2 regions of the Aliterella sp. E5.1 genome follow, and region 2 is predicted to be linked to the other one. Evidence: riboswitches for the same ligand, from Rfam matches in the RefSeq annotation. Region 2 holds a riboswitch; the other holds the start of a gene.
The links. A riboswitch is a leader RNA that binds a small molecule or an ion and turns the genes downstream of it on or off. The one in region 2 is predicted to bind cobalamin.
Positions count from the first base shown of each region.

Region 1: it holds a riboswitch for cobalamin, as region 2 does, so the genes downstream of both, AC2VE5_RS08580 (sirohydrochlorin chelatase) here and AC2VE5_RS11170 (CbtB domain-containing protein) in region 2, are expected to answer to the same signal.

Region 1 is NZ_JBYCCV010000016.1:57,464-69,001, forward strand. Features, by position in the region: gene AC2VE5_RS08535 (NAD(P)/FAD-dependent oxidoreductase) at 1-888, opposite strand, end outside; gene AC2VE5_RS08540 (YaaW family protein) at 1,023-1,871, shown strand; gene AC2VE5_RS08545 (O-antigen ligase family protein) at 1,853-3,169, shown strand; gene moeB (molybdopterin-synthase adenylyltransferase MoeB) at 3,285-4,457, opposite strand; gene AC2VE5_RS08555 (M67 family metallopeptidase) at 4,530-5,006, opposite strand; gene AC2VE5_RS08560 (ABC transporter ATP-binding protein) at 5,009-5,740, opposite strand; gene AC2VE5_RS08565 (ferredoxin family protein) at 5,850-6,077, opposite strand; gene AC2VE5_RS08570 (hypothetical protein) at 6,764-7,123, shown strand; gene AC2VE5_RS08575 (WGxxGxxG-CTERM domain-containing protein) at 7,175-8,008, opposite strand; cobalamin riboswitch at 8,567-8,736, shown strand; gene AC2VE5_RS08580 (sirohydrochlorin chelatase) at 8,776-9,762, shown strand; gene AC2VE5_RS08585 (hypothetical protein) at 9,810-10,688, opposite strand; gene dapB (4-hydroxy-tetrahydrodipicolinate reductase) at 10,841-11,538, shown strand, end outside.
Region 2 is NZ_JBYCCV010000025.1:19,975-34,210, reverse strand. Features, by position in the region: gene AC2VE5_RS11200 (Gfo/Idh/MocA family protein) at 1-587, opposite strand, end outside; gene AC2VE5_RS11195 (hypothetical protein) at 601-2,031, opposite strand; gene AC2VE5_RS11190 (M16 family metallopeptidase) at 2,175-3,458, shown strand; gene AC2VE5_RS11185 (fructosamine kinase family protein) at 3,465-4,337, shown strand; gene AC2VE5_RS11180 (ABC transporter ATP-binding protein) at 4,503-6,251, shown strand; gene AC2VE5_RS11175 (hypothetical protein) at 6,298-6,699, opposite strand; cobalamin riboswitch at 6,774-6,916, shown strand; gene AC2VE5_RS11170 (CbtB domain-containing protein) at 6,942-7,136, shown strand; gene AC2VE5_RS11165 (hypothetical protein) at 7,190-8,350, shown strand; gene AC2VE5_RS11160 (hypothetical protein) at 8,347-9,084, opposite strand; gene AC2VE5_RS11155 (urease accessory protein UreH domain-containing protein) at 9,081-10,286, opposite strand; gene AC2VE5_RS11150 (potassium channel family protein) at 10,406-11,101, opposite strand; gene AC2VE5_RS11145 (TrkH family potassium uptake protein) at 11,183-12,517, opposite strand; gene AC2VE5_RS11140 (methyltransferase domain-containing protein) at 12,668-13,513, shown strand; gene AC2VE5_RS11135 (homogentisate phytyltransferase) at 13,500-14,236, shown strand, end outside.

The sequences.
Region 1 (11,538 bases), on a different contig from region 2:
GTGGGCGTTTAAGCAATTATCAGCTAAAGGTGTTGTCGCAAAAGCATAGCGCCAACGGTCAACTTGCAGCCAATCAGGAGTAGAGAGTTCTGGAAATAATTTAGCAGCACTATCTAACAATATTTGTCCTACAGGTTGTAAATCTTCTGTATTGATATAATTTTGGGCAAATTTAGCCGAACTATGGAAAACAAAAACAGGCGATCGCATTCCCGACCGTTTGCTACTATCTAAACTAATCCATGCACGAGTATCGTCATCAATAACTGTCACCGCTTGCCAAGGTGGTAAAGGCATATTAGCAGGATAGCCAGCAATAACACTAATACAAGAAGCAAATTCTACCGATCGCAAACTATCTAAAACCAATGGTGCAGCAAATGGTTCTAATAACGTCAACGCTTGGGGTGCGGGAATAGCCACAACTACCGCTTTGGCAACTATTTCAGGATTACCAGCTTCAAACTGGAGATGCCAAAAATTGTTATTTAGACTTAAACCAACTAAGCGCCGATTTAGCAGGATTTCTAGATTGTTCCCCAAAAATCGCGCGACTTCACTCATTCCATTCGGGGCAATATATAGAGGCGATCCTTTTATAGCTTTTAACTTTTGAGTGTCAGCACTAAATTCATACGTTGTATCCGTCCAAACTGCCAAAATACCTTGGGATTTCAGCAACTCAACAAAACTTGTTGTTAATTCCCCATTAGGAATTAAATAACTAAGTCCGCGATCGGCGCAAGTATCATGCAAGCGGCGCGTAGTCACTCGTCCCCCCAATCCACGCGACTTCTCAACTACAACTAGCCGATAGCCAGCTTGATGCAACTGCTGGGCGCAAATTAAACCCGACATTCCAGCGCCAACTATTGCAACATCAAACATAATTTTTTAATTTTTTGCCTTATTAATAATATATTCGCGCAACCAAGAGCCAAGTAAAAGTTTGACAACTAGCATTCTCACCTCCCCGCAAATAGTAGAATAAGAACACGAGTTGGGGTCTGGAGGGATAAAAATTGGACGAAATGAGATCGGCGCTGGAATTAGCTACGGAAGATGAATTGCAACAACTGACAGAACTCTTGTTCTGTCGTAGATTCAATCCCCTCGATTACGTGCATACACCACAACCAATCGATATTCAAAGTAGAGATAGAGAAGCTTGGTTAGACGCGATCGAGCAAAGATTTCGCTATCTAGCCGCCGATGGCGTAACCGTTTTGCGCGGACGCACCGAGCGCGTAACCTATCGTACAGCAATCATTCAAGTGTGTCGCTATCTCAAAATACCGTACTCCAACAACCTCGCTACTACAGACTTAGAAGCCGAGGTATTTTTAAACTTATTAGGCAAAGCTTGGAAACAACTACCCCAAAGCGATCGCTCTCAATTGACAACCAAAGTCCAAAAATCTCTAGCTAAGTGCGAACTATCGGAACCATTACCTTTAGCTGTCCAGCGCGACCCCATAGCCTTATTAGTCAAAGGTGGTAGTGCAATAGCTGTTAGTTCAATTATCCAGCCGATGTTACTCCAACAAATTGCCCGTCAATTTGCCCTTCAATTTGCCAGCTATCAATTAGCCAAAGAAGCCCTAATTGGAGGCGGAACCGCCGCCGCAATGCAGTTGCAAAGTCAACTTGTCCTCCAGAGTGCAAAGCAGGGTATGACCATGACTGCCGCTCGTTATGGCGCTGTTAGAGGCATCTTTGCTTGTATGGGTCCGGTCTTGTGGACGTGGTTTTTTGCTGACTTGGGTTGGCGGTCAATATCTACTAATTACGGGCGGATTATTCCAACTATCTTTGCCTTAGCCCAAATTCGTCTCACCCGTGCAGAAGAAGCGTGCTGGGAGACTGTTTAAAGCACTATTATCTGAAACTGCAACCCCAATTTGCTTGGAACTACGCCCAAATAGGGGTGATATTGTTGCCTTTGTTGCCATCGCTGGGGGCATTGGCTATCTTTTTTGCTTTGTTAATTACTTGGCAGCAGTACCGCCGCATTATTCACCGTCCCTTAAATTGGGGAATGGCAACAATAGCTGCCTTACTTGTCATTTCTACCAGCTTTGCTGTTAATCGTGGCGATGCTTTTTTAGGCTTATTTAACTTTTTACCCTTTTTTATCTTATTTGCTGGCTTTAGGCAGTTAATTTGTATCCCTACCCAACTACGCCGCATCAGTTGGCTGTTAGTAATTACTTCTATCCCGGTCGTAACTATTGGACTGGGGCAATTATTTTTAGGTTGGGTTACTCCTGCCTACTTGCAGCCCATAATTGGTTGGCAAGTTGCGCCCCTTGGCAATCCCACCGGGCGAATGTCCTCTATATTCCTCTACGCCAATATTTTAGCTGGCTACTTAGTAATTGTTTTTATCCTCAATTTGGGCTTATTGCTAGAAAAATATCAAGATCGCGCCAAAAAACCTAATTATTTCACCCTGCTATTTTTAAGCATTGCGGCATTAGGCAACTTGACGGCAATAATATTGACCAATTCTCGTAACGCTTGGGCGATCGGCATAATTGCCCTCTTAGGCTACGCTATTTATCAAGGTTGGCGCTGGGTAATGATTGGAGTAAGTGCGATTTCTTGTAGTATTTTATTAGCAGCCTTTGGGACATCGCCCCTGCAAGAATTATTTAGAAAAATTGTCCCCGCTTTCTTTTGGGCGCGGCTAACAGACCAATTGTACCCAGACCGCCCAATAGCATTACTAAGAACTACCCAATGGCAATTTGCTTGGGATTTAACGCTCCAGCGTCCTTGGACTGGTTGGGGACTGCGTAACTTTACCGCTCTCTATGAAGCAAAGATGCACCTATGGCTAGGACATCCCCACAACTTCTTTTTAATGATGACCGCAGAAACCGGGATTCCGGCAACAATTTTACTGTGTCTTTTAGTTAGCGGGGTATTGATCAGAGCGATTATTTTAGTTGCAGGCGATCGCACTCGTCCCAGCCCAGACAAACTAATATTTTTCAGTTACATCCTCGCCTTTCTATCTGTCACCCTTTTCAACACTGTAGATGTCACTTTATTTGACTTTCGATTGAATACTCTAAATTGGTTAATTCTATCCGCAATTTGCGGAGTAACTTCTAGCTTTGATAGGGCTTACATAGGCAATACGCAAAAATTCGATCCCCCCTAGCCCACGGCAATAAAGCGGGTATCGCTATTCTTCCCGCTTTTTGCCTCCCCTTAAAAAGGGGGGAAAATCAAGCCCAATTTTTATTGAGTTGGAATACAGGGTTAAATGATGAAGTCTAATATTCCGGTACAGAAGGATCGACTTCCCGACTCCAAGCCGCAATACCACCTTTGACATTAGTTCCCTCAATGCCCGCGTCTTTAAGAATGGCTAAAGCCTTCGCCGAGCGCCCGCCCATCTTACAATGAGCAATGAGCCGATGACCGTTGAGCAATTCCTTAACTTTAGCAACTCCTTGTCCGCTCTCAATATCTGGTAATGGCACTAAAACCGACCCCGGAATTTGGGCAATTTCGTACTCGTTAAGATTGCGGACATCAAGCAGGACAAAATCTTTTGCACCACTCTCAATTAATGCCTGCAACTCCTGGACGGTCATTTCTGATAATTCCATCTGTCGTTTTTCCTCCTCTGCTTTCGCTTGAGGAATCCCGCAAAATTCCTCGTAGTCTATCAACTTTTCAATTACTGGGCGCACTGGATTGGGGCGCAGCTTTAGCTCTCTAAACTTCATGTCTAGGGCGTTATACAGCAGCAACCTACCGCTTAAAGTATTTCCTTGACCCAAAATAATCTTGACAGCTTCTGTTGCCTGAATAGTACCAATAATGCCGCACAAAACGCCAAGTACGCCGCCTTCTGCGCAAGAAGGAACCATCCCTGGAGGTGGTGGTTCGGGGTACAAATCGCGGTAATTTGGTCCGCCTTCGTAGTTAAAAACTGTTGCTTGTCCTTCAAAACGGAAAATTGAGCCGTAGACGTTCGGCTTATTTAACAAAACACAAGCATCGTTGACTAGATAGCGAGTAGGGAAGTTATCTGTACCATCGACGATCACATCGTAAGGTTTTACTAAATCTAAGGCATTTTCAGAACTCAGGCGAGTCTCGTACAAATCTACCTGACAATTAGGATTGATTTCTAAAACGCGATTTTTGGCGGATTCAATCTTGGGTTTGCCTACCCAGGAAGTGCTGTGAATGACTTGACGGTGCAAATTAGAGTTATCAACCACATCAAAATCAACAATTCCGATGCGTCCAACTCCCGCCGCCGCTAAGTACAGCAGTAATGGAGATCCTAGGCCCCCCGTACCAATACACAGCACGCTGGCAGCTTTGAGGCGTTTTTGCCCTTCTAGCCCCACTTCTGGCAAAATAATGTGGCGAGAATAGCGTTCGTATTCTTCTTTTGTTAATTGAATTTCATCCAAGTTAGGATTGAGCATGGCAACCAAATTGAGGAACGAAATAAGATCCTATCCAAAAACAACCTACTTTGTTTTAGATTTTCCTAGGTTTTAAACTAAGTTATTAACAATAATAATTTCTTCAGCTTGAAACTGTCGATCGCGATCTAGTTCCCAGCTAAGTAATTCTTGGGCTTTGCCTTGAATTACCGAAACAATAATATACGAGTATTGTTCCCACGCATATAGGCGATCGCATTCTGACGCAATAGCAGCACTATTGGGGTGAGAGTGATAAATGCCAATAATCTCTAAGGCGCGATCGCGTGCTTCTTTTTGCACTTGTAAGATAGTTTGGGGAGAAATCGCATAATTGCTAAGTTGATTGGTTGCTCTACTTTCCTCCACAGTGCTAAATAATTCTGCCGCTTCAGCATTCCAAACGTTTTGAGTTGCTCTAACTTCTACTACAGTTTTGCTACGATTATTGAGTTTTCCTAGCAATAAACCACAGCATTCTTGAGGATAAGCACTTTCACCCTGCTGACAGATAGCTTCAATCTCTTGGCTACAAAGTTCTAAAACCATGTCTAATGAGCCATTCCCGCACCTAAATACAATTCTCCCACTTTAGGATCGTTCAGTAAATCTTGCCCGGCTCCAGAAAAGCGATCGCGTCCCGTATCTAATACATACCCTCTATGCGCCATTGACAAGGCTTTACGGGCATTTTGTTCGACTAAAACAATCGCTGTACCAGTTTGATTTATTTGTTGAATTTGCTCAAATACACTGCTTACCAGTACCGGAGATAAAGCAGCGCTTGGTTCATCTAACAATAATAAATCTGGTTCTAGCATCAATGCTTTACCCATTGCCAACATCTGCCGTTCTCCCCCCGATAAAGTTCCGGCTTTTTGTTGTCGCCGATTGGCTAAACCTGGAAATGTATCGTATATTTTATTTTTTAGACTACTTAGAGGAATATTACGAATAAAAGCACCCATTTCTAGGTTTTCTTCTACACTTAGTGAAGGAAATACGTTTGCAATTTGCGGGACATAGCACATCCCACGCCTGACAATTTGATTTGATTTTAGTCCAGCAATTTTTTCACCTTTGAAGGTAATTGTGCCTTTATGAGGAGTCAATAAGCCAAAAATTGTTTTAGCTAAAGTAGATTTTCCTGCGCCATTTGGACCAATTACCGCAACTAATTCTCCGGGCAAAATATGAAAATTTATGCCTTGCAAAATATCTAGATCCTTGATGTAACCAGCCCAGACATTTTCAACTTCTAATAGCGGCGCAGAATTTTTCATGTCCAACATTTAGCTTACGGGAGAAGTTAGTTACGATTTTACAATTTTTGAGGGCGATTGCCCATGAATTGACCTCCTAGTCTAGTTTCACTAAAACCTAAAATCGCTATTATTGTGGCGTTTGCTGTAATTCCGGTTTTTCTTCAGGAACGATCGCATTTTCTACCGGACAAACTTGAATGCAGATGCCACAATCTATACAAGTAGCAAAATCAATCCAGTACCAACCTGTCCCCTTAACATTTTTGCTTGGACCTTCATGAATACAAGCCACCGGACAAGCATCTACGCAATCAGCGACACCTTCACAGATGTTAGTAACAATTGTATGTGGCATGGTATTTTACCTTTAGCTTTTTATTGACAGCACTAAATTATATTAACAAATTGCCTATTTAAATCGCCATCACAATTTATTACTCCATCTCAATATAGTCCCTGCTTTTAAGTTTTATTTTGACGGCACAAACTCAATAATTCAAGCCTTGATTAATATTAATCGGTAGCCAATCCACATATCTTGTAAAAAGTTAATTGCCAAAAGCTCTAAAAATATCAAACTAACAAAAAGAATTTTGCAGCAAGATTTGGTACTATTTGCTTAAATCAAATATTGTTAGCTTGCGATTGAGAAGAATTGCTGCTTGAGTGCGAGCGATCGCGCAAGAGTACAGAAAATTTTAGATTTTTGGCTACGTGCGGGCAAATTTACACCTCCGCTCCCAAAAATAGTCAGAAAAATCACAAGTATGAGAAATACTCACAAATATTTTGTAGGTGTTTCGCTCTTTAATTTAGGTGATCGCGCTAATACAATATCACAAGCAATAAAAACTAATTAAATTAGTCATGCTTCCATTAATAACTTTTTCGGGATGTATTTCACTAAAAGAATTTATAGAATAGCTGCAACCCTTACCAATAGCCCAAAAAAAATACGGAGCAAAGAAAATAGGAACGACAAAATCAATAAGTTATTGGATAAATTATATACATAAGTATTCCGATCAGAAGTAGATAAATATGGGTAGATACAAGCAAACACTTCTAATTTTGGCGGCTCTTACTTTAGGTTCAACCAGCTTTGCTGCTAGTGCCAATGCGAAATCAACAGGTTATCGAAACAATGAACGGAAGGTTTATATTTTCCACCCAGAAGCTAGAAACAACCAATACTTAGAAAAAAGAGTTTACTACGGCTCTCCAGGTAACTATTACCGAGGTCCTCTAAGAACTAATTATAAAAGACCAAACTTCAAATATTATCGGGAACCTCAAAGAACCATCTACAACGGTTCTAGAGTCGATTATTACCGAGAACCTAGAACAACAATAATTATTAGAGGAGCAAACCGGACTTACATTAAGCCCAATAGATGGTAAAAATGCCAGGATTTTGTAAAAGGAACTGCGTCGCAGTTCCTTTTTTCTGTTCTAACGTCTAACTGAGCCAGTTGTCTCGTAAGGGTCGCTGTAAGCAGTCTTTTCTGAACCTTTGGCAAGCCTACCAGCTAAACCAATTAAACCTAACAAACCTAGCCATCCCCAATCAAAAGTCCGCTCGTTAGTTTGCTGATAACTTGTGGTTTGTGTACCTGTTGTAGTGCTAGGTACGACGGTATCTGTAGTTGTATTACCTGTACTAGGAGTTGTTGTCGTTGTGGTTGTTGTATCGGTTGTGCTGCTTCCAGGGCTTACCGTGGTACCTGTTGTCCCGGTTCCGGTACTAGGAGTGGTTATCTGTGTGTCAGTAGTCGTACTACCTGTTGTCCCTGTTCCAGTGGTTGTATCGGGAGTTGTAGTTGTTCCGGTTCCAGGAATTGTCGTTGTCCCTGTTCCAGTGGTCGTATCGGGAGTTGTAGTTGTTCCGGTTCCAGGAATTGTCGTTGTCCCTGTTCCAGTGGTCGTATCAGGAGTTGTAGTTGTTCCGGTTCCAGGAATTGTCGTTGTCCCTGTTCCAGTGGTCGTATCAGGAGTTGTAGTTGTTCCTGTAGTTGTGTTAGGAGTTGTCCCTGTAGTTGTACTACCTGTACCAGGCGCTGTGGTTGTCCCTGTTCCAGTAGTTGTGTTAGGAGTTGTTCCTGTAGTTGTACTACCTGTACCAGGCGCTGTGGTTGTCCCTGTTCCCGATGTTCCGGTTCCAGTTCCCGATGTTCCGGCTCCACTTCCGCTACTATCTTGAGCAGACACAGGTACTACAGGCAGAGTAGTTAAACTAAAAATAAAAGCACTTGCCCATATAGTTTTAGATAAATTAGAAATCTTCATATTGTAAGTTCCTTTTTTTTAATCTTTGTCAAAGCTTACTAGCACAAAATAGTATTTTTCAGTGTAAATAACAAACTAAACTGCTCAACTAAGACTGATAAAAAGTAGCCTAATTTTTTGTCTTTAATCTTAGATTATGACTAAAAACTTGCTCCATTTATAGAACTTTAGTTGAGTAATCTACTTAGCCAATATACAGACTAATACTAAATCAATCATCGCTAGTTTGCTTTAGGCATTATTCCCCCCATAGACTGGTTTTTTGAGACTTATTTCAGTCATAAGTAAAACAAATATCTTCTTAGCTCTCTTTGTGTCGGAAACTATTTGCGTAGGCTATTTTTAACAAAATAAAATTTTATTGATAAATAATTAAGTATTTATTTTGATAGTTAGCCGCAGTTAAAATTCTTTATTAAAGCAAGTAACCTAAGTAGGATATTTGAGATATAGCAGGTGAAAATTAAGGCTATTGTAAAGAACTCGCGCGATCGCATATTAGATCGCGCAACCCAGATTAACCCCCCTACCCCGGATTGGGAACTAAGTTAAATCGGTTAAGATAACTAAGCACTAAAGCGCGATCGTGATATTCGGGAAACTCCGGTGCAAATCCGGGGCTGTGCCGCAACTGTAAACGAGTCTGCTGTAGGGACAAATCTAACCATTGAGTTGTCTTAAATTCAGTTATCGTTAGCCAGGATGCCGAAATTATCACTAGCTCAATTTATTTCCTGCGTCGCACGGGAAAGGATAACTAATTTTCAATGACTGCTGTAAATACAACAAACATCGAATACTCCATCCCACCACTAAAATTACCACCATTACCGCTCCATCGTCCCTTACTGACGATTGGTCATGGTACTAGAGACGAATCAGGACGACAAAGTTTTTTAGACTTTACGGCGGCTTATCAAGCCTTGGATACATCTAGACCCGTACTACCTTGTTTTTTGGAACTCACCGAACCAACAATTCAACAAGGAGTAGATTTGTGTGTAGAACAAGGTTATACCGAGCTATCAGTGCTGCCGATATTATTATTTGCAGCTAGGCATAACAAATTTGATGTCACGAACGAATTAGATCGTTCTAGAGTCAGACATCCCCAAGTCAAGTTTCATTATGGGCGGCATTTTGGCATAAATCCGGGGATTGTAGACTTATGGAAGTCGCGTTTAGCTGAACTTGATGCACTATATCAGTGCGATCGCGCCGATACAGTATTATTATTTGTTGGTCGCGGTGCAAGCGACCCCGATGCTAACGGAGACTTGTACAAACTAGCTCGGATTCTTTGGGAAGGTAGCGGTTACTCCACGGTCGAAATTTGTTTTATCGGTATTACCCACCCCCGCCTAGAAGAAGGGTTTCGCCGCGCTCGACTTTACAAGCCCAAACGAATTATCGTTTTGCCGTACTTCTTATTTACTGGGATATTAGTCAAGAAGATTTTTGATATTACGTGCGTAGAGCAACAGCAATATCCAGAGATCAAAATTGATTGTTTGCCCGAAATGGGCTTGCATCCTCAGTTATTTTCCGTGCTGAGAGAGCGAGAAATTGAAACTCAACTTGGTCAAGTACAGATGAACTGCGAGATGTGCAAATTCCGCCTAGCGGCGGTAGGAAATAACTCAAACGGTCACGAACACGGACACCACCATCACCATCACGACCACAGCCACCCAGCACCCGATCCTTACGCAGATGTAGCTCAATACCATCAAAGAATCTGGCAAACACCCTAGATAAAAAAAAGGGAGTAGAAAGATCTACTCCCTTTTCTCAAACTTATTTAGCGCCGACTTCTAGAACGACTCCGAGAACCGCTAGAACGAGAACGACTCCCACTACCAAAACTACCTGATGAAGGTCGTCTAACCCGGCTGGAACTAGAATTACCAGAAGGGCGTAAGGTGCTAGAGCCAAAACCAGAGCCACTAGAACGGCTGCCAGCATTTGAAGGCGAACGGCGTACCGTGGAAGATGATGGTCTTCTAATCCCACCAGTAGTCCGGAAATTAGTCCGATTTCTGACTTCCAAGGGTGGCGCATTGTAGCGAGTGCGATAACTGGTTACAGCGCGATCGTAAGTATTGCCGTAGCCGCCATAACCTGTTAATAATCTACTTCCAGGTTGATAGACCGGGGGTACATAGTATTGGGGTCTAAATAACAAGCTACCAATTGCCTGACCTGCTAAAGCGCCAGCAAAAGGACTCCAAAAACTATTCTCGCGACGCACGACGACAGTTTCTTGTTGCCCAGTTTGCGGGTTGACTTGATTTTCGGTCACAGTGTGGTTGTACTCAATTTTGAAGTCTTCCGTAAGGTGCAACGCAGGTTGTCCGTTGGCTACATTTAGATAGCTTTTCTCACCGCTTTTGATTTCTTCATCGGTTAACCTCGCCATTTGCAAATTTGTCGTGCGAAAACTCGGCGGTTGACCGGGAGGAGTATTGAGCAAAAATAGCTCATATTCTCCATTCGCATCGCTATAACTAGCTTGCTGGACGGGATACTTGCCGTCAGCAATTTTTGAAGGTGCTGCCGATTGTTGGGGTGTGTTGGGGCTTTGGCGGACGGCTGCGGTATTGCTGCCACAGCCAATAGTTGTCACACTCAAAGTTAGGCACAAAAACAATATTGTAAATTTACGCAAAATTGGCATCATTTATGATTGAACTCTCATCTATTTCGAGCGTAACAATATCCAATCTTAATTGACACGTGCAAAGTCCGTCCCAAAATTAGCGTGAAGTCCCCAAGATGTTAAAGTTGAGACGAGCATCAATCTTTACCCATAGCTTCAAGAGAATTTAGACCATGGCACAATATCCTATTCCCGTGCTAGTCAACGGTGCGGCAGGCAAAATGGGACGGGAAGTAGTCCGCGCGATCGCCCAATCTGAGGATATGACTTTAGTAGGCGCTGTAGACCGCAACCCCCAATACCAAGATCGAGACGCGGGGGAATTAGCTGGTTTAAGCGAACCCTTGGAAATCCCGATCACCAACCAGTTTGAGCCGATGCTTGCCTTCGCTGCTCAAGAAAAACAGCCCGCCGTCATGGTAGATTTTACCCATCCAAGCTCGATTTACAATAATATTCGTTCGGCGATCGCTTACGGGGTGCGTCCGGTAGTCGGGACGACGGGTTTAAGCGCCGAACAAATAAGCGATTTAGCAGACTTTGCCGACAAAGCTAGTACGGGTTGCTTAATTATTCCTAATTTTTCTATTGGCATGGTTTTACTCCAGCAAGCCGCCGCCAGTGCTTCCCAATACTTCGATCATGTAGAAATTATTGAACTGCACCACAACCAAAAAGCCGATGCGCCAAGCGGTACGGCAATTCAAACCGCCGAAATATTGGCAGAAATGGGCAAACCCTTTAACCCAGCTTTAGTTGAAGAAACGGAGAAATTACCCGGTGCGAGGGGTAGTTTAGCAAACGTTGGGATTAGAATTCATAGCATCCGTTTACCAGGCTTGATTGCCCATCAAGAAGTCATTTTTGGCGC
Region 2 (14,236 bases):
GCAACACTACCAAATAAATCAGTCAGACGATGCAGCCGCGATAATGCACCACCCAAAGGAAAGCCAAATAAGGCTTTGTTGTAAGTCCAACGTTGAGGTGCAGGAGATTGGTGATTTAAGGTGCTATAGCGGGCGTAGAATGGATTGCCAATTGCTGGTAAATTTTCTTTTAAGGCTTGGTGCAAGCCGCCGAGTAATTCAATATGTTCTACGTGCAGTAGTTTATTTTGCCGAGAAGCGAGGTTAATTAATTCTTCAGCTTCGTATACGTCCAAAGATAAGGGATACTCAACTACAACGTGCTTTCCGTGCTGCAAGGCTTGGCGACAAATTGCACCGTGTTCGCTATTGATAGTTGCAACAATTACTAAATCTATATCTAAGCTTACTAACTCCTCTACAGATGCGATCGCATCCGCATCATATTTTTGAGCAAATTCGGCAGTTTTCTCGGTTGCATGACCAACTACTGCTACTAATTTAGCTCTCCCGTCTTGCTGCAATATCTCGGCTCTAAGCTTTGCTGCATAACCCGTACCAACTAAACCTACTCTAATTGGGGTATTTATTTCTAAAGAATTAACCATAACTTTCCCTTGCTTAATAATTTGATTTTTTGCGTTTAATTCGTCTAATTTGCTCGGATTCTTCTAATATTTCTTCCATCCCGCCTTCGGCAATATTTTGAACATAGTTAATTTTGATTTCTTCTAATAAATCTACAAGTAAAGCTTGAATTTCTTTCAAGTTATGTTCTTGCTGCAACTCTCTTTCTAGAGTTTTACTAAAATTATCAGTTAACTGTTTCCACACTTTCGCGCTTTGCGGATCTTCAATCATGTTTACGATCGCACTATAACTAGACTTAGCTATTTCACTAGCTAATTGCTTGGGCAAATTACTTACTCCTGGTACATTTTGAAGCTGTTTATATACTGGAGATTGGTTAAGTATAGTTTGAAGATTATAATATATCAACGCTTCTACATCGGGCTGAATTTTTGGGATAACTTGATGAACGCTTAATTTTACTATGCGAGATGCGATCGCACTAATTTCATTTGTGTTGTTGATATCTATATAACCACTTTTAGAACGCAGCAGCCAACGACTAATATCACCATTTTTAATTGCGTCTTGAAGCTGATCTATTATCCTAATACCCACAACTTCGGTAATTTCTTCGGCAAAATTAGCTACAAAATCGTGGTTAATTTGCGATCGCACAGGTTCGAGATTCAATAGTCGAGATTGATATAGGCGAATCGTTACCGGGATTACTCGCAACCATCGTAAAACAGGTAACAACAGAAAAATATCGTACCATCGCCGCAGCATTGCTTCTAACCAGCTTAATTTATTGCGAAAGCTAAGAAATAAGGTTCGAATTAAAAAATCTATGCTAAATATAATGACAAATGGTAAATCTATTAACCAAAACTTATCTATAAATTTGCCATTCTCTCCTATATCTCGATAGTAGTTAGTTTCAATTAACGGGCGTAATTGCGTATTAAAAAAGCTAATTTCCTGCTCCCAACCTACTTGAGATAAATATAGTTGGCTCCAAAATAATGTAAATGCTTCGTGGGCTGATGCTTCTATAGAGCGATTGTTAAAAGAGGCTACACGCAGGCGCATCAATCTCTTGATTTTAGCTAAACTTCCAGTTTTATCTGCTACATCAAAAGGATTATCTTCAATTATTTCATTACTAAGTAGACGCAACTGTTGCAATGAGCTTTCAACTTCCGGCGACTGCAACCCGATTTGCTCGACTTGAGTTTCTAATTGATCCACTTTCTGAAGATATCTTTGAGTTTCACGGTGAGGTTCTATCCCTTTAACTTGGTCGTAGTATCTAACTATTGTTGGTGCTTCTATAAAGTACCAATCTCGCAAAGGGATATAACTAAGATCGAAAACTACTAAAAGTAAATTTGCAACAGCAATAATTGCTAGTAACTTTTCGAGCCAAAGATTGCGGCGAACAGATTTTTTTTTAGCTTTTAATTGTTGAACAGATAACATAGCTTAGATAAAAAGTTTATGTATATTTTTTGCCCTAGTCACCGCAAAGCACGAGCGGAGTCTTTCCCAAAATAGTATGATCTTTTCTGCCTGCCCTCAGGAATGGCTAAGATAAGGAAATACTGGCTTCTTCCGTATTACTAATGACTTCAACTGTTGTAAAACCACCCCGCTTAAATTCTCCTACCCTGCATCAGCTACCTAACGGTTTGACAATTGTAGCCGAGCAGATGCCAGTAGAAGCCGTTAACCTGAGTTTGTGGGTTAATGTGGGTTCAGCCAATGAACCGAATGATATCAATGGTATGGCTCACTTTCTCGAACACATGGTTTTTAAGGGGACCAAGCGGATTGTTAGCGGAGAATTTGAGCGCCGAATTGAGGAACGAGGCGCAGTTACAAATGCCGCAACTAGCCAAGACTACACCCACTACTACATTACTACTGCCCCGAAAGATTTTGCTAGCCTAGCGCCTCTGCAAATTGATGTAGTGCTTAATTCGCTCATCCCCGACGATGCTTTTGGTAGAGAGAAGTTAGTCGTCTTAGAAGAAATCCGTCGATCGGATGATAATCCTCGTCGGCGCACCTTTGCCCAAGCAATGCAAACCGCCTTTGCCCGTTTACCCTATCGCCGCCCGGTACTTGGAGAATTTGACGTAATTTCCCAACTCCAGCCGCAGCAAATGCGCGATTTTCACACCTCTTGGTATCAGCCAGAGTCTATTACCGCCGTTGCTGTGGGTAATTTGCCTGTAGATGAATTAATCAAAATTGTTGCCGATGGTTTTACCGAAGCTACCAACCCCTCACCCATTGTCAACCGTCAACCCTTAGCGGCTACCCTTACTGAAGAACCTGCTTTTACAGAAATTGTCCGCCACGAGTTGAAGGATGATAGTCTGCAACAAGCGCGGTTAGTGATGGTATGGCGAGTTCCAGGGTTGAGTAATCTGCAAGAAACTTACGCCCTAGATGTATTAGCCGCCGTATTAGGAGCGGGGCGTACATCGAGGCTGGTGCGGGATTTACGAGAAGAAAAGGGACTGGTTTCTAGTATTTCTGTTAGCAATATAACGCAACGCTTGCAAGGCACTTTTTATATATCGGCAACGCTTCCTGTAGAAAACTTGGCGCAAGTAGAAGCATCAATTGCTCAGCACATTCATACTATTCAAAATCAGCCCGTTGCAGAATGGGAGATTGCCCGGATTCGCACTCAAGTTGCCAATCGATTTATTTTTGCTAACGAAACTCCAAGCGATCGCGCGGGTTTATACGGCTACTATCAATCTATGGTCGGAAACCTAGCGCCAGCCTTTGATTACCCAGCGAGGATTCAAGCCCTCGATGCGGGGGTAATGCAAGCCGCCGCCCAAAAATATCTCTCCGCCGATGCTTACGGTGCGGTTATTCTCAAGCCTTAATTTGTTATGTGGACGCAAATAGCCGAACATATCTCCCAGACTCAACCAAAGTTTGCGATCGCAAGTCATCGTTCTGTAAGCGGTGGCTGTATCAATCAAGGCTACGCGGTAAGTGATGGCGACTTCACTTATTTTGTGAAGCTAAACGAGGCTGCTAAAGTTGGAATGTTTGTTGCCGAGGCGCTAGGGTTGGAGCAAATGGCACAAACAAATACTATCCGCGTACCAAAACCGATTTGTTGGGGAGTCGCTGAAAATTCGGCTTATATAGTCTTGGAATGGCTGAACTTAGGTACGGCAACTACTAATTCGTGGCAAGAAATGGGGCGTAATTTAGCTGCAATGCACCGCACGACTAGCTCTAAGGGTTTTGGGTGGGAACAAAATAATACAATTGGTTCTACACCGCAGATTAATAATTGGACAACTGATTGGGTAAGGTTTTACGCTCAACACCGTCTAGGCTATCAATTTCAATTGGCTAACCGGAAGGGGGAGCATTTTCCCCAGCAAGAACAATTATTAGCATTCCTCCCGCAACTGCTATCCCATCAAGTACAACCCTCTTTAGTACATGGAGACTTGTGGGGAGGTAACGCCGCTTGTACAAACCAGGGAGAGCCAGTAATTTTTGACCCTGCAACCTATTATGGCGATCGCGAAGTAGATATAGCAATGACGGAACTATTTGGCGGTTTTCCGGCGGCTTTTTACCGCGCTTATAACGATACTTTTCCTTTAGAGCCAGGCTACGAGCAACGCAAAACCTTGTATAACCTCTACCACATTCTCAATCATTTCAATTTATTTGGTGGCGGCTACGCATCTGGGGCTAATCGCATGATTTCTCAGATTTTAACTAATTCAGCGAAAAAGTAGCCGCCACAAGAGCTAAAGAGCTAATTGCTAAAGCAAAACAACAATAGCCTTAAATTCAACATACATCAGCAAAATCTTGACTTTTGCAGCCATTACCTAACTTTTGACCGTAGCTATAGAGATCGCGCCTGTTGTTAAAATCGCAATAGTTGCTCAATTGCTCTAATGGCTCAAACTCGATTTGCTAAACTTGTTTCTTACCTCCGCCCCCATTGGCAAGCAACTACTGTAGGTATTGTTGCTTTACTTGTTGTTAATGCTATTGGTGTTTATATTCCGCAATTGATTGGTGAAATTGTTGATAGATTTCAATCTGCTTTCACTTTCGACGAAGTTTTACGCTATGTCATCCTAATTATTGTTCTTAGTTCGATCATGTGGGTCATCCGCATGGTTTCCCGCGTTACTTTATTTGGTGTTGGGCGACAGGTAGAATTTGACCTCAAACAAAAGATTTTTCAACACTTGCTAAGACTTGAACCTGCTTATTTTGCCCTCAATACGGCGGGTGACTTGATTAACCGCGCTACTAGCGATGTCGAAAATATCCGGCGATTGGTGGGATTTGCGGTGCTTAGTTTGGCAAATACAGTATTTGCTTACGCCCTTACTCTCCCGGCGATGTTAGCAATTAGCGTGCAGCTAACGCTTGCAACTATAGCTATCTATCCGTTCATGCTAGTTACTGTACAGTTATTTAGCGATCGCCTCCGCAACGAACAAATTCAAGTACAAGAGGAGCTTTCTCTTGTCAGCGAGTTGATTCAAGAAGATATGAGCGGGATTGCGCTGATTAAAATCTACGCCCAAGAAGAAAACGAGCGCCGTGCTTTTAGTCAAAACAATCAAAGGCTGTTAGCCGCCAACTTAAAACTAGCCAAAACCCGCAATACCTTATTTCCGCTTGTGGGGGGGCTTGCGTATATTAGTTTGCTAATTTTATTGTGGTTAGGTTCTAGCCAAATTATTTCTGGACAAATTACTATTGGTGACTTTCTCAAGCTCTTAATCTATGTAGAGCGTTTGGTATTTCCCACTGCACTGTTAGGCTTTACAATTACGGCTTACCAACGAGGTGAAGTTAGTATCGATCGCATTGAGTCTATTTTAACGGTCACGCCCAAAATTCAAAACTCCGACCAAGTTATACATTTACCCAAAGAACAAGTCAAAGGCGAACTCAAAGCAGTTAATCTCAGCTTTACTTATCCTGGCGCTACTACTCCAGCTTTGGACAATGTCAATTTGACGATTTTTCCTGGCGAAACTGTAGCAATTGTTGGTGCTATTGGTTCAGGTAAATCAACTCTTGCTAATGCTTTACCGCGTTTATTAGATATTGAACCTGGGCAATTGTTTTTAGATGGGATAGATATTACGCTTCTTGATTTAGATTCATTACGTCAAGCGATCGCTTATGTTCCTCAAGATAGCTTTTTGTTTAGCACTACGATCAAAAATAACATTCGCTATGGCGATCCGGTAAGCGACCAAGCCGAGGTAGAATATAGCGCCAAAGTTGCCCAAATAGACGGAGAAATTCGCAATTTTCCCCAACAATACAAAACTATTGTGGGCGAACGCGGCATTACTCTTTCTGGCGGTCAAAGGCAACGTACTGCTTTAGCTAGAGCGATGCTCGTTGATGCGCCAGTATTAATTTTGGATGATGCGCTTTCTAGCGTGGATAATCAAACTGCCACTGATATCTTGAATAATCTTTCGCAAGGTACTAAACGCAAAACAGTAGTATTTATTTCTCACCAACTATCCGCCACCGCTACCGCCGATAGAATTTTGGTGATGGATAAAGGGCAAATTGTGCAAGCTGGTACTCACGCCGAATTGGTGCAAAAACCAGGATTGTATCAAACTCTCTGGAATCAGCACCAATTGGAGGAAATATTGCAATAACTTAGTTGGGGCGGATAAGCCCCTAATTGAGTTTGAGGGCAATTATTTAATGCAGCCAGCCCCAATTTAGTTTAGAAATAGACTTATTCGGTGCGTAGTTTGAACTTTTTGTTTGAGGTGCTGGCTCGTCTTCTATCAACATATCTTCTAGCAACTCGGTTACTTCTTCTCCACTAGAAGAATTTCTCAGTTGCTGCGACAAAATGTTTAATTCGCTGTCGATAATTTGTTGGGCTTGTACGTCATTTTTTGTAGTTGCTAATTGTGAATGCAATTCCAATAACCCACTACGTAATAGTTTGGTATCTGAAGACTTGGGCAATTCCTTGACCATTTGGGTAATGGCTACTTGAGTTTCTTGGGCTACAGAAACGCGATTGGATGGTGCGGCATTATCTGCGGGAGTAAACAGCATTAAAGCAGAAAATAGTAAACAAGCTGTACACATATTGTTACTTGTCCTCAAGATTAATTAGCATTACATTTTACTCTTAGTTCCAGATTTCGCACGCAGTGATAGAATGATTGCCTGACGCGATTGGTTCTGGTGGAAGTCACTAGAAGTGAAGGGAAAGTTCGGTGAGATTCCGACGCTGTTCCGCAACTGTGATGAGGCGATACTAAAGCCTTTAAGTCAGAATGCCTACCAATCGCTAATAACTCTACATTATTGTGCGAGGAACACTGGTTGTGAGAGCTACAAATAATCTTACTTACGTTCAAAAACGGGCAATTGATTGGACTTTATCGTTGCCTGTACAGTTGACACTGTATACTTCGCTATGCGCTTTGACGTTGTGGACGGTATATTTTTCAACTTATCCCGCCGTCCATGATTCGATGCACTCTTTGCGCCACCACACTTTGACAATTAGTTGTCATTAAAATTTGTTCAAGATAACAGCTTGTGACGGAACAATTAATTAACTAATATCAAAATGTCAAAATCTCAGCGCTCAGCGCTCATCATAGCTATTACGGGCTTGATGAGCCTATTTCTGTTTGCAATTATTGGCTTATCTCAAAATGCGCGATCGCCTATTCAACTAACGACAAGTCCGCCTGTAGGACAATTTTACCCATTTGAAGCGGAAGCGACAACGCCCCAATCGCCTACATTATTGACGTTAAGCGCGCGAAATCCTGCTGGGGAATTGTTGGCAAATAGTTTATTTAAAATCCAAATATTTACACCGCCCATTACTCCCTTTTTATCTACCGATTTTCCCGTCGTCGAAGGTACGAAGCTACTAGAATTAAATGCGATCGCCCCAGAAGGCAAAGTACAGCTTCAACAAATGCTGCCAATTCGGGGCAAATATAAGTTAGCAGTCAATGTTTCCCCGATTGTTGCCAATCAATTTAGTCCGATTGAGCAAACTTTGACCCTTAAGGTAGCAGAAAATCCGGTTAAGTATCGCAATTACGCTATTTTAATCGCGATTTTACTCGCTGTTGGAATTGGTGGCGGTTGGGTGATGGGCAAACAACCTTTACCCCAAAGAGGAGAAATAGCCCCGGCGCGAGTGCGATTATTGTTGAGTGGAGCGGTGTTAGTTGCGATCGCAAGTTTGCTTGTAGTTAATGTCAGCGCCGAAGTACCCCATTCTCACAGTCATTCCCATCCAGAACCTGTAGAAACCGCCATTGTCAATGATTCCCAGCTACAAGTACAAATAAGCGGCGACAAGCACGCCACCGTGGGGAAATTGGCTAATTTACAAGTTAGCGTGATCGATCCAAAAACCAATCAGCCTTTAACGGATGTAGTTTTCAACTTAAAAACTACTCAACTAGAAAATAACTGGGTAGCTTTTGCTTATCAAGGTATTCCCGATGTTACAGGTAAGTTGAAATGGCAGCAACAATTTTTTGATGGCGCACCTCACAAGCTAGAGGTAGAAGTTGTACCAAATCCTACAGCTAATCGTCAGTTTCAACCAGTTGTGGCTACAGAGGAAATTGAAGTAGCGGCTGTGGCTACCCCGCTACTAACTCGATTAATTAGCTTGGGTTATCTGGTAGCTACGGTAGTAGTTGGGTTAGCCCTCGGATTAATCATCCGCCATAGCCCACTAAAGCATAAAATAAATAGCTAATCTTTGCGCTGTAACTTTTGCCATACCAAAAATGTGATCGCACCCGTAAAAATTGCCCCGATAGCAACGGCTGGAATCAACCACGGCGGCATTGTTTGCGGCTCTTGAGGTGATATTTGGGTAGAAATGCGATCGCTGCTTTTTGGTGCTGCAACTCCTGGTGCAACGTCGATATCAAACTTTAGTTCAAAAGCGGAAAACTTTGCACCAGCTTTGGGGCTTCCCTGCAATTGCAATTGATAAGCTCCCGCCGCCGGAAAGGTGATTTCTGCCCCAGGAATGTCTCTATAGCTCTCTTGGGACACTGCTTTTAATGGGGGCTGTGATATGGGTGCTGTACCTACCTTCAGAGGTTGGGAGTACAGAGATAGCTTACAGTTGCACTCATCTAGAGGAATAATTTTCCCTCCCTTCTGAGTAAGCGCAAACCAAGCTAAAGCCGTTTCACCCGCACGGGGAGAATCGTTTGGCTCAATGTGAATAGTTGCGCCGACATTTTTGTGGGTTTCTATTTTATGAGCGTTGGCGGGAGTAGTAAGTAAGGTTGTAAGTAATAGCAGCCAGCCAAAATTGATGGGTTTGGTAGAAAATATTTGAAAATTTTTGCTATAAGTAGCTGCATTTAGTAATCGCCCTAAATCACCCTTAAAAAGGGCGACCTTAAGATATTTTCCCCCCTTTTGAAGGGGGGTCAGGGGGGATCTCCGAGTATTGCAAGTTACAAAGTTTTTCATAAGCCGCGCATTTTTGATGGTGGGTTTTGCCAACGTAATATTAATATGCCCAAAGTCATCAACCCCAAACTAACTACCAAAAGCTGATTTATCCATGTGTGATTAATCCCGCCCAAGTAATGCGTACCAATCAGTACAGCATGAATTACAGCGAGTATCAAAGCTGGAATACTTAATAAATGAATTTGTCGCCAATACTTGCCTAAATTTTTCTGTGCTTTGTCAAAGCTAGTAAAAGCTGCGGGAACAAGCAGTAGAAATGCGCTTAACCCCATACATATAGCTATTTGATGATTTGGAATCAAAAAGGGTATAGAGCTTAAGTTCCAACCAAAGCTATGCTGCATGGTATTAGTAACGTGAGCGATCGCCATTACAAAGGCTCCTACCCCCAAAGCGCGGCGATACTTTAATGGTTGCGCCCACAGGCGGCTAATCGGGCGAGCAGCCAAAGCTAACATCAAACATAGTAATGCTCCATGTCCTGTAAAATAAACCATCATTTCCTCTCCCATCGCCCGTAGGAGAGTTAATACACCAACCGTAATAGTTACCCAACCAGCTAATCTAAATAGTTGACTGCGCCGATCTTTACTAACAAGCGAAGTAGAAATGCCTACGCCTAACATCGTGGGTAGAGTTCCCAACCCAAAAGCCGCCATTGTTGCCGCGCCTCGCCAAATACTGCCAGTTTCGGCGGCTTTAATTTGCGCGGCGTACAGAAAACCACAAGGCATTAAACCCCAAACAAATCCTAAAATAGCTGGTGTCCACCATTGACTATCAAAAGAAAGCTGTACCATCGCTTTACTTAGGCGCTGATGCAAGTTTCCTCTAGTTAGAGGGTGTAAAAAGGGGATTGGTGGTAAAAATTTGGGGTTAATTTGCACAATTCCAAACCAAATTAGGAGTATGCCAGTAATAATGGCAATACTTTGACGCAAAGCGCTGCCGCTTCCGGCTAGTTGTCCGCTTGCAAAAATTACCGAACCTATTGCACCAATACCCGCACCAACTAAGGCATAACTTATTAGCCTGCCAGCATTGAGCAAAATATGAAACAAAATTTGCGATCGCACTTTTTGGGGCGCGTCTTGTTTTTGCGATAGAGAAAACGCCGCCGTCAATGGTCCGCACATTCCCACGCAATGCCCAAAGCTACCAAAAAAACCTACCGCTAGAATCAGTACCAAATCCAGCATGGTGCTTCTTTTTTCTCAACTATTGTCTTGCACCCGGTTGGATGTACCCAATCGGACTAGCTTTCTAGCTTTATTCTAAAACCTTAGTCGATTGCTCTATCTGTATTTATCCAAATTCCTCAAATTGGCAAGCGATTGATGTCTTTATTACAGCCAATTACTACCATTGCGGAACCTTGCTGTAACTTTTTTTTGGGGTCGGGATTAATTTCAAACTTGTCATCTTGACTTACAGCCAAAAGGTTTAAACCGTAGCGAGTGCGCAGTTGAAGTTCGGTAATTGTTTTGCCGTGAAACTCATCGGGAACAATTAGCTCGACAATACTGTGATCGGGATCGAGGTCAAAACGGTCTAAAATACCTGGTTTGGTGAGACTCCGCGCCAAAGTAGAACCCGCCTCAAACTCAGGATACACTACATGATCTGCTCCCACTCTTTGCAACAGTTTTCCGTGAATTTCTGAGGAGGCTTTGGCTACTACATGAGGTACACCAGCTTCTTTGACGTTTAGCGTTGTGACAATACTTTCTTGAATGTAGTTGCCGATCGCAATAATTACCGTATCAAATTCAAAAATCCCTGCTTCTTTGAGGGCGGCGGGTTGAGTAGAATCTAGTTGCACCGCGTGAGCAACAATTTGGTCTGTTAACACTTGAGCAACAAGTTTTTCATCAACATCTGTTCCTAGCACTTCATAACCTAACTTGTGAAATGTCGCACAGACCGACCTACCAAAACGTCCTAACCCAATAACAGCAAACTGACGATTGTCTTTACGGAGACTGCGTAAAAAACCTAGAGAAGACAGATTCACTCTTTTTATTACCTTGGTAAATTCACCCTATTTGAACTAAATTTTATTGCTATTTGGGCATGATTTTAGGGTAGTACGATCTTAGCCGACAATTAAATTTTCTTCAGGATAGCGAACTAAGCTCGGTTTGGGATCTCCGAGCAAAGCTGCCATTAGCAGCAAAACTCCAACTCTACCTATATACATAGTCATAATTAAAATTAATTTTGCCGCCGCCGTTACACTAGCAGTAATTCCTGTCGAAAGTCCGACCGTAGCAAAAGCTGATACTACTTCAAATAAAATTTGAATAAAGTTTATTTTTGGATCGGTTACAGCAATTAAGATGGTAGCTAAAAGTACGGTAGCGACTGAGCCGACTAATACACCAACTGCTTTTAGAATTAAAGAAATATCTACTGTTCTTTCATATAATAGTACTTCTTCTTTTCCTTGGAGAATTGCTTTTGTACAGCTTGTCAAAACTCGAAATGTAGTTGTTTTTAGTCCGCCACCCGTACCACCGGGGCTTGCACCAACAAACATAAAAGCAATGGTTAAAAATAAACCTGCCGTAGTCATTTTACCAATATCAATAGTATTAAATCCCGCAGTCCTTGTCGTTACCGATTGAAACCAAGCTGAAAGTATTTGATTTTGTAAGCTGAAAGAACCAAAAGTTGCCGGATTTTTTACTTCTATAAAAAAGAAGGCAATTGTTCCCAAAATTAACAAAGCTAAAGTAGTACTAACGGCAACTTTAAAGCTGAGAGAAAATATTATTCGTTCTGACTTGCGCTGTAGGCGATCGCGCAACCAAATGTATAGCTCTAAAATCACTCCATAACCAATACCACCACAAATAATTAACCCCGTAACTACCAAGTTTAAAAGTATAGAAGTTTGGTAGCCAATAAAACTGTCTTTAAATAAACTAAAACCTGCATTATTCCAGGAATTAACACTATGAAAAGTTGCTAGCCACAAAGCCTCATTCAATGGATAGTTTTGAGCAAAAACTGGTAAAAGCAGGAAAATGCCACTAATTTCAAAAATTAAAGTTAGAGCAATAATTGAGCGGATCAATTGAGCGCTACCCTGTATCCCCGTTTGATCTAAAGCTTGTTGAATAGCAACTTTATCGCGCAAGCCAAATTTAGCTCCAAGTAGTAGCAATAGAAAAGTAGTTGCAGTCATATAGCCAAGTCCGCCAATCTGAACTAGAGCAACTATAAAAAACTGACCCCAAAAAGAAAAATAAGTACCAGTATCGACAACCCCTAACCCAGTTACACAGACAGCCGAGGTAGAAGTAAATAGCGCCACAATCAAATTAGTCCAAGTCCCCGCCGCCGAAGAAAAAGGCAACATCAGTAAAATAGTGCCAACGGCGATTACTGCCAAAAATCCGAAGCAAATTGTCCGAGAAACAGTCACATCCTACGCTCCAACTAAAAGAAGTTTAAACATACTCGAAAACAATATTCATTTTGGTCATAAAACGTAGGATTTAAAACTTAAAAGCCGTGTCAAGTAATAGCATCTTCTGCTACGCTAATTCCGGTCTACCGTTTCAACGCTACTAACATGAGTACGGCACTACAGCAGCAAATTCAACAATTTTACGATGCTTCCTCAAGTCTGTGGGAACAGATCTGGGGCGAGCATATGCACCACGGCTATTATGGCGCAGATGGCAAAATCAAAAAAGACCGCAGACAGGCGCAAATAGATTTAATTGAAGAATTACTGCAATGGTCGGGCGTACAGCAAGCAGAGAACATTCTCGATGTTGGTTGTGGTATTGGTGGCAGTTCTTTGTATTTAGCGCAAAAATTCAATGCTAGGGTGACGGGTATTACTCTTAGCCCGGTGCAAGCCTCTAGAGCCGCAGAACGAGCAAAGGAGGCAAGTTTTTTAAGCACAGAAGCTAGTTTTCAGGTAGCAGATGCCCAAAATATGCCCTTTGCAGACAATTCTTTTGACTTAGTATGGTCGCTGGAAAGTGGCGAACATATGCCAGACAAAACTAAGTTTATGCAAGAGTGTTACCGGGTGCTAAAACCTGGTGGAAAGTTTATTATGGTTACTTGGTGTCATCGCTCTACAGAAAATGCGGCGCTGACTACCGATGAAAAACAGCATTTGGCAGATATTTATCGGGTTTATTGTTTGCCTTACGTGATTTCCTTACCAGAGTACGAGCAAGTCGCGCAAAATCTATTATTACAAAACATTCAGACGGCAGATTGGTCAGAGGCTGTTGCTCCTTTTTGGGATGTAGTAATTGATTCGGCGTTCAATTTTGAGGCGCTTTTCGGCTTAATTCGCTCCGGCTGGGGGACAATTCAGGCGGCGCTATCTTTAGGATTGATGAGTCGTGGTTACGATCGCGGATTGATTAAATTTGGGTTGTTGTGTGGTACTAAATAAGGAAACAAACCCCAGCGTCAAGAGTAACTGGCTGGCGGCTTTTTGGCAATTTTCGCGCCCTCATACAATTATTGGTACGAGTTTGAGCGTATGGGGCATATATGCGATCGCATTATCTCAAGGATTCAATAGTAATTCAGTGCTGTCTGTAGTAGGAGCTTGGCTTGCTTGTCTGTGTGGCAATGTCTACATTGTGGGCTTGAATCAGTTGGAAGATATAGCCATCGACCAAATTAATAAGCCGCATTTGCCTCTAGCTAGTGGCGAGTTTTCTCTGGGTACAGGTAGGCTAATTGTGGCAGTAACGGGGGTCTTAGCGCTGCTACTAGCTTGGTTACTATCGCCTTATTTGCTAGGAATGGTAACGATTAGTTTAGCAATTGGTACGGCTTATTCCTTACCACCGATTCGGTTGAAAAAGTTTCCTTTTTGGGCGGCTTTGTGCATTTTTACAGTGCGAGGAGCGGTAGTCAATTTAGGGCTATATTTGCATTTTACTAGCAGCCTAAGTATCCCAAGAGCGGTATGGGCGTTGACGACGTTTGTGATCGTATTTACAGTTGCGATCGCTATATTTAAAGATATCCCCGACTTGGAAGGCGATCGTCAATACCAAATTTCTACTTTTACTATTGCTTTAGGTCAAGAACGAGTATTTAATCTGGCTCGTTGGGTAATAACTGCATGTTATGTAGGAATGGCGACTTCTGCGGTTTTTTGGAT